Regions from separate parts of the Blautia sp. DFI.1.216 genome, predicted to be linked through region 3. Evidence: predicted binding sites of a transcription regulator. Region 3 holds the regulator's gene; each other region holds the start of a gene.
The links. The regulator Rex, encoded in region 3, represses fermentation and respiration genes when NADH is low (regulators of the CRP and FNR family bind a similar motif). The targets are predictions, from matches to a motif close to ATTGTTAANTANTTAACAAT.
Positions count from the first base shown of each region.

Region 1 (2,209 bases), on a different contig from region 3:
GCATATGTGTCACGAGGATCAAGGATACCTGTGTCTACGCCGTTAAGCTCTGTTGGAACTTCGAAATCGAAGAATGGGATCTTCTTAGTAGGAGCGTTGAGGATATCTCCGTTAAGGATTGCATCGATGATACCACGAGTATCTTTGATGGAGATACGTTTTCCAGTTCCGTTCCATCCTGTGTTAACGAGGTAAGCTTTTGCTCCGCTCTTTTCCATTTTCTTAACAAGTTCTTCTGCGTATTTTGTCGGATGCAGTTCAAGGAATGCCTGTCCGAAGCAAGCAGAGAATGTAGGTGTAGGCTCTGTGATTCCACGCTCTGTACCAGCAAGTTTAGCTGTGAATCCAGACAGGAAATAGTACTGAGTCTGAGCTTCTGTCAGGATAGATACTGGAGGAAGTACTCCGAAAGCGTCTGCGGACAGGAAGATTACGTTCTTAGCTGCCGGTGCAGAAGAGATCGGGCGAACGATGTTTTCAATGTGGTTGATCGGATAAGATACACGAGTATTCTCTGTTACGCTCTTATCTGCGAAATCAATCTTGCCTTCAGCATCAAGTGTTACATTCTCAAGAAGAGCGTTACGTTTGATCGCATTGTAGATGTCCGGCTCAGATTCTTTGTCAAGGTTGATAACTTTAGCGTAGCATCCGCCTTCGAAGTTGAATACGCCGTTGTCATCCCAGCCATGCTCGTCATCACCGATCAGGAGACGTTTCGGGTCTGTGGAAAGAGTTGTTTTACCTGTTCCGGAAAGACCGAAGAAGATAGCTGTGTTTTCGCCGTTCATATCTGTGTTTGCAGAGCAGTGCATGGAAGCCATGCCTTTCAGTGGAAGGAAGTAGTTCATCATAGAGAACATACCTTTCTTCATTTCTCCGCCGTACCATGTGTTTACGATAACCTGCTCTTTAGTTGTGATGTTGAACATTACAGCTGTTTCAGAGTTAAGGCCTAATTCTTTATAGTTTTCAACTTTAGCTTTGGAAGCGTTGTATACAACGAAATCTGGCTCGAAGTTTTCAAGTTCTTCAGCTGTTGGCTGGATGAACATATTTGTTACGAAATGTGCCTGCCAAGCAACTTCAACGATGAAACGGATAGCCATACGAGTATCTTTGTTAGCACCGCAGAATGCATCTACTACGAAAAGTCTCTTGTTGGAGAGCTCTTTTTTAGCGATTTCTTTTACTGCATTCCATGCTTCCTGAGTTGCAGGATGGTTATCGTTTTTGTATTCGTCTGTTGTCCACCATACTGTATCTTTGGAGTTCTCATCCATAACGATATATTTATCTTTAGGAGAACGTCCTGTGTAGATACCTGTCATAACGTTAACTGCACCAAGTTCGCTGACCTGACCTTTTTCAAAGCCTTCCAGTTCCGGTTTGGTTTCTTCTTCAAATAATACTTCATAAGAAGGGTTGTAGACAATTTCTGTAGTTCCGGTAATGCCATACTTGCTTAAATCGATTTTTGCCATCTTACGTTTAACCTCTTTTCTTCGTTAATGAAAGCGCCTGTTTAAACAGGCTTAAGATACCTTACCATAAAAGCGAATGGGTATCGCTTCTCTTTTACTATTATACATATTTAACGCTTAAAATCAACAGGATTTTTGCCTTTTTTTGAAATTTGTTAAAGATTTATCAACTCAAATTTGATGAAAAAACCGTCATTTTTCACAAAAGGTATGTAAATTTATTATAGTGGCAATATGGGAATACTATTCGTGGATATGATAATATTCTGTCTGACTGGAATAGGCAGGAAAGACAACCAGGAAATACTAACCAGGAGAGCTGCCACTATGTGGTTGTGCCGAAGAAAGATGCATGTTAAAATAGGAAAGAATTATCCGGCTGAAAATGACAGAGTATTATACAGCAGAGAAAAATAAAGGTTACTGTGAACGGAGTGAACATTAACAAATAAAGAGAGGATGAAGATTATCAAAACTTATTATTTAATTGATTATGAAAATGTAGGAAGTGAAGGCTTCAAAGGATGCGAAAAATTACGGGAAACAGATATTATCCATCTTTTTTATACAGACAACAGCAGAAAAATAGACCTTGATATTATCAATGATCACGGAGAGTCAAAACTGATCACGCATAAAGTACCGACAGGAAATCAGTCAGCAGATATGCATCTGGGCTCTTATCTGGGATATCTGATAGGAAAAGAGTGCACAGGTCAGGATGA
Region 1 is NZ_JAJDML010000005.1:108,896-111,104, forward strand. Features, by position in the region: gene pckA (phosphoenolpyruvate carboxykinase (ATP)) at 1-1,484, opposite strand, end outside; gene LJE11_RS03540 (PIN domain-containing protein) at 1,944-2,209, shown strand, end outside.
Region 1: a site for Rex is predicted at 1,636-1,655, ahead of pckA (phosphoenolpyruvate carboxykinase (ATP)). Genes of this name have one in related genera too.

Region 2 (2,209 bases), on a different contig from region 3:
ACTGTCAGGAGGTTTTCAGGATGCTTACACCTATAATGCAAGAAACGAAGTATTCTGTAATGCACAGACAGGAAACGTCGTTCTTATGAGCCAGCACTTTATGGCAGGAGAACTGACAGCAGGACTGGGATACTTCTTTCCTATTATTTTCTTTGCACTGGGCGTATGGGTTGCGGAGAAAATACAGGCAAATTATAAATATGCGCAGAAGCTCCACTGGCGGCAGGGTGTTCTGCTGGCAGAAATCCTGATCTTATTTACAGTAGGTTTCCTGCCAACCGAATACAATATGCTGGCGAATGCCATGGCATCTTTCGCCTGTGCAATGCAGGTACAGTCTTTCCGCAAGGTAAACGGATATTCCTATGCAAGTACTATGTGTATCGGTAATTTGCGCAGTGGTACAGCTGCGTTGTCAGTTTATTTTCGTGAAAAAAAATCAAAACAGCTAAAACAGGCGATGTATTATTTTGGAATCATCCTTATGTTTGCCTTGGGTGCCGGCATTGGTGGAAATCTGTCCATACGCTATGGAATCAGAATGATCTGGGTTTCCTGTGGATTCCTTATGATCAGCTTTCTGTTGATGTTTATAGAAAAATATAAGCATTTCCATGAGGAACATGAAATTAAATAATGCAGCCATTTCCAGAAAGGTCATTGAGAAGAAGATAATATTCTTTTCAATGATCTTTTTTGTTTTGATATTGCTATTAAATTAACAACCCTGTTAAAGAAATTGCTTTTCATTTCTATACATTTATGAATACTATACATCTATAACAAATTGTTATAAATTAATTTCAGAAAATTTCAAAAATGATATTGTGCAAAACAACTATATAATGTATAATATCAACAGCACATATGTTGAAAATAACTAAAGCTGCGTGGGAATCGATATATCGGTACTATATTAAAACCGATGTATCAAAATTACTATTTAAGGAGGGAACCGAATGTTAGACCAGTCTTATTACAGAAAAGCGGATGAGATCATCGAGCACTACGGACGTACAGCAGCATCGCTGATTCCGATCATGCAGGATATTCAGGCGGAATATCGTTACCTGCCGGGAGAATTGCTGACTTATGTAGCGAAAGAAATCGGAGTAAAAGAAGCCAAGGCCTACAGTGTAGCCACATTCTATGAGAATTTTTCTTTTGAGCCGAAAGGGAAATATGTCATTAAAGTGTGTGACGGAACAGCCTGTCATGTGAGAAAATCCATGCCTGTAAAAGAGGCTTTGATGAAGGAACTTGGACTGAGCAACAAGAAACACACTACAGATGACATGCTTTTTACCGTAGAAACAGTATCCTGTCTGGGTGCATGTGGACTTGCCCCCACACTGACTGTCAATGATGAAGTACATCCGAAGATGACTCCTGAGAAAGCTGTAGAACTTTTGAATAAACTGAGAGGAGAGTGCGTATGAGTATTAAGAGTAAAGAAGACCTGTTAAATAAGCAGGCTGAAGTAAATGAGCAGATTAAATCTTATACCTGCCGCGTTCTTGTCTGTTCAGGTACCGGATGTATCGCATCCGGAGCGCAGAAGATTTATGAAGAGATGTCAGTACTCTGTGAGAGAATTGATGGAGTAACAGTTGAAATGCAGAAGGATGTGCCTCATGTAGGCGTGATCAAGACAGGGTGCCAGGGCTTATGTGAACTTGGACCTCTGATGAGAATTGAACCATATGATTATCAGTATGTTCACGTACAGCCAGAAGACTGTAAGGAAATTGTGGAGAGAACTATATTGGAAGGGAAACCTGTAGAGAGGCTGTTTTATCGTGATAATAATACAGTCTGTCCACATCCTGATGATATTCCTTTCTTAAATCAACAAACACGTATCGTCCTTGAAAACTGCGGAAAAATTGATGCGGAATCTATTGAAGAGTATATTGCTGTGGGAGGCTATCAGGCACTTGCAAAAGTGATGGGAAGCATGTCCCCGCAGGAAGTTATTGATGAAGTAACTAAATCCGGGCTTCGCGGTCGTGGCGGTGCAGGATTCCCGGCAGGCAAGAAATGGTCTCAGGTTGCACGCCAGGCAGAGAAAACCCGCTATGTTGTATGTAATGGTGATGAGGGTGATCCCGGTGCATTTATGGATGGTTCCGTCATGGAAGGTGATCCATATAAGATGATCGAAGGTATGACTATTGCAGCCTACGCAGTCGGTGCGGAGAATGGATAT
Region 2 is NZ_JAJDML010000012.1:34,395-36,603, reverse strand. Features, by position in the region: gene LJE11_RS06640 (YoaK family protein) at 1-637, shown strand, start outside; gene LJE11_RS06635 (complex I 24 kDa subunit family protein) at 960-1,439, shown strand; gene LJE11_RS06630 (NADH-quinone oxidoreductase subunit NuoF) at 1,436-2,209, shown strand, end outside.
Region 2: a site for Rex is predicted at 707-726, ahead of LJE11_RS06635 (complex I 24 kDa subunit family protein). Genes of this name have one in related genera too.

Region 3 (2,209 bases):
GTAGGCTCATCCAGAAGAAGAATGTCAGGGCTGGCAAGAAGCAGTTTACCCAGAGCTACGCGGGTTTTCTGGCCGCCTGAAAGAGTTTCTATCTGGCGTTCGAAATCTTCTTCTGTGAAACCAAGACCTTTTAATACACCCATGATCTCACTTTTGTAAGCGTAACCATTTTCCAGTTCAAACTGGTGACTCAGTCTTGTGTAAGTATTCATCAGGCTGTCCAGAGCATCTCCGGTGGTGGTTTTCATTTCCTGTTCCAGAGAGCGCAGACGGTTCTCCATATCAATAATGTGCTGTTTGGTGGAAATCAGTTCTTCGTAAATGGTATGATGGCCATGAATGTCCTGATACTGGGCAAGGTAGCCGATATTTTTATCTTTGGCAAGTACCACGTTTCCTGAATCCGGGGAGAGCTCATGCATAATGATTCGCAGCAGAGTCGTCTTGCCTGCACCGTTATTGCCGATGAGAGCTGCCTTTTCGCGGTCTTCTATATGGAAACTGGCATCCTTGAGAATGATTTTTTCGCCAAAGGATTTACAGATATTCTGACATGATAAAATCATAGGAATTCCTCCGTTTGTAATTTGTCCGCGTACTATTATAATCGAAAATGCCTGTTTTTGAAAGCATTTTAAGAGATTTTGTCCAGAGAAAAGAAAGCACCGGATGGATGCATGGAAGAAAATATGATATTCCGGGGAATTTTTCAGAATGAAATTGATAAAAAAATACAGAAATATTTGGTCAAAAAGTACAAATTTAATTTGACAATAAAATAACATCTGGGTATAATTGACATAGATAAGCTAAGGAGGGAAAATTTGTGGAAGCTAAGGAAATTTCGAAAGCGGTAATCAAGCGTTTGCCGCGGTACTACCGCTACCTCGGTGAATTGATGGAGGAGAATGTAGAGCGTATATCTTCAAATGATCTTAGCAAGAAGATGCATGTGACGGCTTCCCAGATTCGTCAGGACTTAAATAATTTCGGTGGTTTTGGTCAGCAGGGTTACGGCTATAATGTACGCTATTTGTATACAGAAATCGGTAAGATCCTTGGGCTGGATACTGTACATCCGATGATTATTCTGGGTGCCGGTAATTTGGGACAGGCATTGGCCAATTATGTGGATTTTGAAAAGCGCGGATTTAAGCTGGTTGGTATTTTTGACGTCAATCCTGTACTTGAGGGGATTGCAGTTCGTGGAATTGAGATTCAGATGTTGAGCGATCTTCCTTTGTTTCTGAAGGAGAATGAGGTTGAGATCGCGATCTTGACTCTTCCTAAAATTAAAGCCAAAGAGATGGCAAAGATTTTGATTGATAATGGAATTAAGGCAATCTGGAATTTTGCACATATTGATCTGGATGCCCCGGAGGATGTAATGGTAGAGAACGTACATCTTTCAGAGAGTCTTATGACTTTGTCCTATAACCTGAGTGAGTACAGAAAGGAACATGAAGGGATGTAAGGGATAACTGTGAAACACAAGGCTGTGGTCATCTGATCACAGCTTTTCTCTTGTATGTAAATGTGTTATTGTAAACAGGAGGTGAACAGATGAGAGAGATTGTAACTGCTGTTGAGATGAAAGAACTGGATCATAATACGATTCAGAAAGCCGGGATATCGTCTCCAGTACTTATGGAGAGGGCGGCATTAAAGACGGTTGAGGAGATTGTACAGAGATTAAAGAATAAAGAAAAAGAGAAAATCCTTGTGGTCTGCGGAACCGGCAACAATGGCGGAGACGGATTGGCGATTGCCAGACTGCTTCAGTTGAGAGGAGTCAGAACCTGGTATTATATTGCGGGTAAGGAAGAGAAAATGACTGCTGAAACTGCCGGACAGCTTAAAACAGCAGAATATTATCAGGTGCCCCGGGTGCATAACCTGGATCCGGATGAATATACTACTATAGTAGATGCCATCTTTGGGGTTGGACTGAGCAGACCTGTAGAGGGAAAATATGCAGAGCTTATCAGTACAATGAACCGGGCATCTGCGTATAAAGTAGCTGTGGATATTCCATCCGGGATTGACTCAGATACCGGATTTGAGAAGGGGATTGCATTCCGGGCAGATCTTACGGTTACCTTTGCTTTTCGCAAAAGAGGGCTGTGTTTTTATCCCGGACGCATGTATGGCGGTGAGATCGTTGTTACGGATATCGGAATCTATTCCATACCCGGAAAGAAAATCTGTA
Region 3 is NZ_JAJDML010000002.1:7,882-10,090, forward strand. Features, by position in the region: gene LJE11_RS00945 (ABC-F family ATP-binding cassette domain-containing protein) at 1-566, opposite strand, end outside; gene LJE11_RS00950 (redox-sensing transcriptional repressor Rex) at 827-1,474, shown strand; gene LJE11_RS00955 (bifunctional ADP-dependent NAD(P)H-hydrate dehydratase/NAD(P)H-hydrate epimerase) at 1,564-2,209, shown strand, end outside.

Region 4 (2,209 bases), on a different contig from region 3:
ACCGATAGCACCTTCAGCTGCTGCGAAGGACTCATGTCCAGCCAGGAAGCAGAAGCACTCTGTTTCTTCTTCAAGAAGCATCTTGCCAAGGTTACCATGTCCAAGACCTACTTTACGTGTATCAGCAACGGATCCAGGAATACAGAATGCCTGAAGTCCTTCACCGATAGCTGCTGCTGCATCTGCTGCTTTCTTACATCCTTTTTTGATTGCGATCGCAGCACCTACTGTATATGCCCAGCAAGCGTTCTCAAAACAGATCGGCTGAATGCCTTTGATCTGATCGTAAACATTAAGACCTGCGTCTTTTGTGATTTTCTCAGCTTCTTCGATAGAAGCAATGCCATAGCTGTTTAAAACAGAATTGATCTTGTCAATTCGTCTCTCATATGATTCAAATAAAGCCATTTCCTGTTACCTCCTAAATTATTCTTTTCTTGGGTCGATAATTTTAACAGCGTCTGCAACACGGCCATACTGACCTTTTGCTTTTTCCCATGCAGTATTCGGGTCATCGCCTTTTTTGATGAAATCAGTCATTTTTCCAAGGCTTACGAACTGATATCCGATGATCTCATCATCTGCATCAAGAGCAATACCTGTTACATAACCTTCTGCCATTTCAAGGTAACGAGGTCCTTTTTTCAGAGTTCCATACATTGTACCAACCTGAGAACGAAGTCCTTTACCAAGGTCTTCAAGTCCAGCACCTACTGGAAGTCCTTCTTCTGAGAATGCAGACTGTGTACGTCCATAAACGATCTGAAGGAAGAGTTCTCTCATAGCTGTATTAATCGCATCACAAACTAAGTCTGTGTTCAGTGCCTCCATAACTGTAAGTCCCGGAAGAATCTCGGAAGCCATAGCTGCAGAGTGAGTCATACCTGAACATCCGATAGTCTCAACCAGTGCTTCCTGGATGATACCCTCTTTAACATTTAATGTAAGCTTGCAGGCACCCTGCTGTGGTGCACACCAGCCAACACCGTGTGTAAGACCGGAAATATCTTTGACTTCTTTTGCCTGTACCCATTTAGCTTCTTCTGGGATTGGAGCGGCGCCATGATGAACGCCCTGTGCAACTGGGCACATTTCTTCTACTTCGCGTGAATAAATCATTGTAAAACTCCTTTCAAGTATAGATTAACTTCATGTTGTTATACTCTCCACTGTACAGAACTGCTGAATGAACTGCACAGGATAAAACTCCGATGTCTGCTGAATGACTTCAGAGGAGTATGCCTAACAACCTAGTGTTATTTTCTCACAAAAGTGCTGATTCGTCCAGTCATAAATTGTAAAATTTTTAACCATCTTTGATTTTTTTGTGGTAAAATAGTTCTAATTTCTATTAATGAAGGGATTTCTATTATGACAACAAAGTTACCTGCTTCCTTTCTCCCTGCAAAATTTCAGGTTCTGAGCGGAAGCTCTTTAAAATTAATTGCTATCACCCTGATGCTGATTGACCATACCGGCTTAATGATCCTGTATAATTATCCTGCCACAACTGCAACCCTTTTCAGTTTCGGCGGCGTGGATTACAGCTGGTATCGGATTTTCCGGGATATCGGCAGGGCCGCTTTTCCAATTTTCTGTTTTCTGTTAGTGGAAGGATTTCTGCATACACATAACCGTAAGAAATATGGCCTGAATCTGTTTCTATTTGCATGTATCTCTGAGATTCCATGGAACTTCATGTTTACCAACACCTGGAGATATGAAAAACAGAATGTATTTTTCACCCTGTTTCTGGGATACCTGGCATTCTGTGCCCTGGAATACTTCTGGGATAATCAGAGAATGCAGCTTGTCTGCGTGCTGGCACTGCTGACTGTCTCTGTGTTTCTGAAGGCAGATTACGGATGGCGGGGATTTGTATTCCTGCTGATCATGTACTGGTTCCGCAACGATAAAACCGCCCAGGCGATCATCGGAAGCTGCTGGCTTTACTATGAATGGAAAGCCTGCTTTGCTTTTCTTTCCATTAATATGTACAATGGTGAACGTGGATTTGTAAAAGGAAGATTTCTGAAATATGTTTTTTACTGGTTTTATCCGGTGCACATTACCATTCTGGTAATCCTGAGAAAACTTTTATTTCATATGTAATATCAGGTACAACAAATATCTTCTATCTCAGACAGACATAAAAATATAAAAGGGCAGGCTGTATGATTGAAATAATATCCTTCATACAACCTGCCTC
Region 4 is NZ_JAJDML010000013.1:80,023-82,231, reverse strand. Features, by position in the region: gene LJE11_RS07235 (GGGtGRT protein) at 1-408, opposite strand, end outside; gene LJE11_RS07230 (iron-sulfur cluster assembly scaffold protein) at 427-1,119, opposite strand; gene LJE11_RS07225 (TraX family protein) at 1,372-2,112, shown strand.
Region 4: a site for Rex is predicted at 1,295-1,314, ahead of LJE11_RS07230 (iron-sulfur cluster assembly scaffold protein). Genes of this name have one in related genera too.